DNA from 2 places in the Megasphaera sp. UBA4382 genome. Region 2 is predicted to be linked to the other one. Evidence: riboswitches for the same ligand, from Rfam matches in the RefSeq annotation. Region 2 holds a riboswitch; the other holds the start of a gene.
The links. Region 2 has a riboswitch for FMN ahead of ribB (3,4-dihydroxy-2-butanone-4-phosphate synthase). Riboswitches for the same ligand answer to the same signal wherever they lie in the genome.

Region 1 (3,105 bases), on a different contig from region 2:
TTTCCCAGCCGATAGGATGGTATATGTGGGGGCATCAGGAAACGACTCATTCGTTTCAACCGGGGACGCGGAAAAAAGTATTTATGGCAGCCTTCATTGCCTGGGCGGCCGGCTGGTTCGTCCTGGCCCAGGTAGGCGGCCAGCTGCCTTATTTTGATTCCATTAACTTCGTAGTCAGTTTTATAGCTCAGATTCTCTACATTCTGAAGTATAATGAAAACTGGTCTCTCTGGATTTTTGTCAATATTGCCAATTTTATTTATTGGACGATTTTATCGGTTCAGATGGTACTGGGGGACAACACGATTGGCACCCTGGGAGCCAACTTGTCCCAGGTGGCGTTACAGGCCGCTCTGTTGTTCAATGCCATCTATGCACAGAAAGTATGGTCCAGCGGTGAAGCCGATAATGAAGGCGGCGCAGCTTAAGATTACGTAATACACATATGATTCCGCTTAAAAAAGCAGTAGCATTACGCAAAAACGCGTAATGCTACTGCCTTTTTTACAATCACTTATTTCAGATGAGTCAAGATATGCCCCATCTTATTTTTCTTAGTTTCCAGATAGAATTCATCAAATTTCTGGGCCGGCATTTCAATGGGAACCCGTTCGACGATTTCCACGCCAAACCCTTCGAGACCGTAAATCTTGAGGGGATTATTGGTAAGGAGTCGTAATTCCCGGGCACCCAGGTCCTGGAGTATCTGGGCACCAATCCAGTATTCGCGGAGATCCGGGGCAAAGCCCAGTTTTTCGTTGGCTTCTACTGTGTCATACCCCTGTTCCTGCAGGGCATAGGCTTTGAGCTTATTGATGAGGCCGATGCCGCGTCCTTCCTGGCGCATATACAGGAGGATGCCCCGCCCTTCCTTATTGATCTGCGTCAGGGCGGCGGCCAGCTGTTCACCGCAGTCGCAGCGGCAGGAACCGAAGACATCACCGGTCAGGCATTCCGAATGGACCCGGCAGAGGAGGTTTTTGCCATCGCCGATTTCGCCTTTGACGAGGGCGACATGGTGTTCCCCGGTCAGGTCATTGATATAACCGTAAATCTTGAATTCGCCGTATTTGGTAGGCATCTTTGCCGTAGCTTCCCGCACGACGTGTTTGTCATGACGACGGCAGTAATTCTGCAGATCGTGGATGGAGACGAAAGTCAGGTGGTGAGTGCGGGCCAGTTCCCAAAGTGCCTTGGAGTGCATGATTTCGCCGCGTTCATCGAGGATTTCGCAGCATACGCCGACTTGCTTCAGCCCGGCCAGGCGCAACAGGTCCAATGTGGCTTCCGTGTGGCCGTTGCGCATGAGGACACCGCCCTTGACGCCGGTCAGGGGAAATACATGTCCCGGCCGGGTAAAATCATCAGCTGAGATAGAATCTGTCGCGGCTTTCTGGATAGTACGGGCCCGGTCTTCTGCCGTGATACCCGAATCTGTATCTTTATAGTCGATAGAAACGGTAAAAGCCGTATGGTTGTTGTTGGTGTTTTCGCCTACCATAGGGAACAAGCCCAGCTTATGGGCATATTCCTGACTGACGGGCAGGCAGATGAGTCCCTTGCCATGATTCATCATGAAATTGACGTTTTCCGGGGTGCAGTACTGGGCAGCGCAGATGAAGTTGGCTTCATCTTCCCGTTCGGGATCGTCGGCAACCATGACGATATGACCAGACTGCAATTCCTGGATTGCTTCTTCAATCGTATTATATGTTTGTTCTTTTGTATCCATCAGAAACCTCCTGTATATAATTAAAAGCCCTGTTGCACTATGCATGCACAGGGCTTTATGACAATAAGAATACACATACACTATCATCATATCTTCTCTCATCCAGACTCTACTGTCGGTTTTGGAATTTCACCAAATCGTACACTGCGTGTTCGCGGACTGTCACCGCCGGTCGGGGATTGCGCCCTGCCCTGAAGATTATTCTATTATACCTGCAAATAGAAAGGAAGTAAAGAGACACCTTTCAGGTATTCATTCCACATCAAAGATTTTACCGGGATTGAGGATGTTGTTTGGATCGAGCGCTTTTTTTACGGCCCGCATCATGGCCAGTTCGTCGGGATTGGTGAATTCTTCCATCAATGCCTTGCGTTTGCTGCCAATTCCGTGTTCACCAGACAGACGGCCACCCAGCTGATAAATGAAACGATACAGCTCCTGCTGATTTTCCGAAACTTTTTCTTCCCATTGTTCGTATGTGAGGTCCTCGTTTTTCAAAATGTTCAAATGAATATTGCCATCTCCGGCATGACTGGCGATGCGTGTGATGAGGCCATATTTCCGGGCCAGTTCCAGAATCCGGGCCAGAAGCCGCGGCTCCTGATCGACAGGGACGACGACGTCTTCCTTACATACGATAAGGCTTTCGGCACGTACCGCTTCGGCAAAGGCCTTGCGGGCCTGCCAGATACGGGCCGGGTCGGCGACCAGTACGGAAGAAGCACCACTGGCCGTGCATAGTTCGTCGAGGACGATGGCTTTATCATCGAGGTCGTCTTCACTCGTGCCTTCTACTTCCACAATCAGATAATTGCCCGTATCGCTGCCTTGGAGCGTTTCGTTCAGATAGCGTTCTACGGATTTGATGGTGATGTTGTCCATAAACTCAACGCACGTCGGCGTTATGCCGGCTTTTATGATTTTATTGACGACGCCGATGGACGCTGCTGTGTCGTCGAACACGGCGAGAAGGTCCAGCTTGTACCGGGGTTTGGGGAGTAATTTCAACGTGGCTTTGGTGATGATGCCCAGTGTTCCTTCTGATCCGATGACCAGCTGATCCAGACAATATCCCGTCGATTGCTTCTGCAGGCGGGCACCGAGCTGTACAATCCGTCCCGTAGGATTTACGATTTCAATGGAATAGACCTGATGCCGCGTTGTCCCGTATTTTACGGCCCGGTTGCCACCGGCATTGGTCGCGATGTTTCCGCCGATGAAACAGGAATCGCCGCTGCAGGGGTCGCCGGCATAGAATAATCCTTTTTCTTCAGCGGCTTTTTGCAAATCTGACGTGCGCACACCCGGTTCAACGACTGCGTACAGGCTGTCTGTATTGATTTCCAGGATATGGTTCATTTTTTCCAGTGACA
Region 2 (3,105 bases):
CCGCCAGAAAGACTGATTGCATTGACGTAAGGAGAGTTGTAATGAAATGAGTTTTTGCTCATTTTGTTACAACTCTTTTTTGTTTTGTATATCGGATTATTCACTTATTCATAGACAAGGAAAAAGCTCTGGCCTATAATGGAACTAAACTTATATTTTTATCAATAGGAGCCTTCATCATGGAAACTGTGAAACATGCGGATCATTATAACCGCAATCTGGAATGTCCTGCCTGTGGCAAGAAAAGCCGGTTTAAAATATGGGACCGCATACAGATAGACAAAAATCCCGGACTTCGGGATAAAGTACGGGATTTATCTCTCTTTCGGTTTCAGTGTCCGAAGTGCGGACATGAAACATATCTCGATTATGATTTCCTTTATATTCAGAGCAATCTGCGCCTGGTCATTTATTATGCTCCCGGCGGAGGAGATGTGACAAATATGCATCAGTCACTGCAGAAGCCGGAATATGAATTCATGAAGCCATTCCGCTATCGCCTTATCCGCCAGCGGGCGCAGTTACTGGAAAAACTTGCCATTTTTGACGCCGGATACGATGACAGAGTAATAGAAATCATGAAAGTAATGATTCAATCTTTTCTGGCAGCACAGGCCAGCCCGATTCATGCCAGCCTGATTGAATTTACTCACAGTGAATCGGGCGATGCCTTTCATTTTGCTGACCAGAGCCAGCAGAAATCAGGCATGCTTCCGTTTAATGATTCCATGCACCAAACGTATCAGGCACTGGAGCGTGATCTGGGAGAGGCGCTGCCGCCGGATGACATGCTGGAAATCACACCCCAATGGGCAGTTTCCTTTGTAAAGGACCATCAGGATTTATTTGCCTGACGGGCCATGTAGTCTTTGATATCTTTCAATGTAATGAAGGGCAGATGATACATATCTGCCAGGTGCCATAACTGAGGTGTACGCATCATGGTTCCGTCTTCGGCCATGATTTCACAGCATAATCCGGCTTCTTTCAGGCCAGCGAGACGCATGAGATCTACCGTGGCTTCTGTATGTCCGCCGCGGGTGAAAAGACCGCCTTCTTTGGCGACGAGGGGAAACATATGCCCGGGACGACGGAAGTCTGACGGACGGGAAGCGTCTTCTGTCAGCATACGCGCCGTATAAGCCCGTTCTACTGCGGAAATACCTGTTGTTGTTTCTACGTGGTCTATGGAGACGGTAAAGGCTGTTTCATGGTTGTCCGTATTCCGGGCTACCATAGGCGGCAGATCGAGTTTTTCTGCAAAGGCCGAACTGATGGGAAGGCAGATGAGACCTTTTCCATGAGTCGCCATGAAATTCATATTTTCTGTTGTGCAGTACTGGGCGGCGCAGATAAAGTCACCTTCATTTTCTCTGTCCGGATCATCTGTGGCGATGATAATCCGGCCCTGGCGCAAAGCATCCAGTGCTTCATCGATAGTGTTGTACGTTCGTTTCATTGTCATAATGCATGCCTCCGTATATAAGGGTATTGGGAATTGTCTTCAGCAAAAAAATAACCCTGACCAGGACGGTCAGGGCATACAGGCACAGCATCAGACAGACTGCGGACGCAGCCTGAGATTGCCTTCTTCCATCCAGACTATACGGTCGGTTTTGGAATTGCACCAAATCATGCGCCAAAGCGCTAGCGGACTATACCGCCGGTCGGGAATTGCACCCTGCCCTGAAGACATTTTTATTATACCATTAATTTTACGCATTGCAACTATGTAGCAGGAGAAATTTAAAGAATCAAAAAGGTATCATTATGAAAATCAAAATAGACAAAAACGGTCAGGCAGATATAGAATCTGCATGCGCTGAACAGGAGGAACGGTATGAATATAGCTCATTATGTTAAAGCAAAAAGCCTGGAGGAAGCCTGGCAGTTAAATCAGAAACGGTCAGCGGTTATCCTGGGTGGCGGTTGCTGGCTGCGCATGTCTCCCCGCCGCAGGGTGGCAACGGCAATTGATTTGATGGATTTGGGACTGGATGAAATACGCGAAACAGAAGAAGCATTTTATATTGGAGCTATGGTGCCATTGCGCCAACTGGAAATTTCTGAATCACTGGAAACGTATACCCAGGGGGCTATGAAGGAAGCATTGCGTCATATTGTGGGTACACAATTTCGCAATATGGCGACGGTAGGAGGGAGCATCTGGGGCCGGTTTGGCTTTTCTGATGTATTGACACTCTTTCTGGCTTTGGATGCAGAAGCCGATTTATATAAAGGCGGACGAATACCCCTGTCTCTTTTTGCGGAAAAGACGGCAGATACGGATATTTTAAAAGGCATATATCTCCCTAAAAAGAAACGGCGGACGGCCTATGCTTCGCTGCGGCTGAACGCGACCGATTTTCCTGTCCTGGCCTGTGCCGTATCCCGCACAGCAGATAGCGTCTCCTGTAGTGTGGGAGCACGACCGATGAGAGCACAGGTACGATGTCTTCCGGCAGGTACGGGAATGACCGGGGATGAAGCGGAACGGGCGGCCCGTGAAGTGGCGGATTCTTTATCTTTTGAAGATAATATGCGGGCCAGCCGCATATACCGGCATGATATGGCGATGGTTCTGTGCAGGCGGTTGTTATTACAGACGGCAGGGGAGGGAGACTAATGAGAATTCAGTACTGGCTTAATGGAAAGATGGAAAGTGATGAAATTTTACCAGGACAGATGCTGTATGAATTATTGCGTAAAAAGGGATGTTATAGCGTCAAATGCGGTTGTGAAACGACAGCATGCGGATTATGTACGGTATGGCTGGAGGAAAAACCGGTACTGTCCTGTGCCGTGCTGGCCGCCCGCATTGACGGAAAGCATGTTATGACACTGGAAGGACTGCAGGATGAAGCACAGGAATTTGCCCGGTATATGGGACAAGAAGGCAGCGATCAGTGTGGATTTTGTAATCCCGGTTTTGTCATGAATGTGCTGGCTATGGCAAGAGAATTAGATAATCCTGGAGAAGAAGAAATCAAAGAATACCTAGCAGGCAATCTCTGCCGATGTACGGGATATGTCAGTCATATGAGGGCATTGAAACGGTATCTGACAGAAAAAGGAAAGGGGATGCGGTTATGAGAGAAATCAACC

Region 1: linked by a shared signal. The riboswitch ahead of B4H10_RS01195 (bifunctional 3,4-dihydroxy-2-butanone-4-phosphate synthase/GTP cyclohydrolase II) and the one ahead of ribB (3,4-dihydroxy-2-butanone-4-phosphate synthase) in region 2 are both predicted to bind FMN.

What each region holds. Positions count from the first base shown of each region.
Region 1 is NZ_DGRS01000015.1:23,216-26,320, forward strand. Features, by position in the region: gene pnuC (nicotinamide riboside transporter PnuC) at 1-428, shown strand, start outside; gene B4H10_RS01195 (bifunctional 3,4-dihydroxy-2-butanone-4-phosphate synthase/GTP cyclohydrolase II) at 515-1,732, opposite strand; FMN riboswitch at 1,819-1,935, opposite strand; gene B4H10_RS01200 (FAD-binding oxidoreductase) at 1,985-3,105, opposite strand, start outside.
Region 2 is NZ_DGRS01000065.1:4,050-7,154, reverse strand. Features, by position in the region: gene B4H10_RS07910 (hypothetical protein) at 1-16, shown strand, start outside; gene B4H10_RS07905 (CpXC domain-containing protein) at 180-854, shown strand; partial or broken gene ribB (3,4-dihydroxy-2-butanone-4-phosphate synthase) at 860-1,465, opposite strand; FMN riboswitch at 1,582-1,698, opposite strand; gene B4H10_RS07895 (FAD binding domain-containing protein) at 1,841-2,626, shown strand; gene B4H10_RS07890 ((2Fe-2S)-binding protein) at 2,626-3,093, shown strand; gene B4H10_RS07885 (xanthine dehydrogenase family protein molybdopterin-binding subunit) at 3,090-3,105, shown strand, end outside.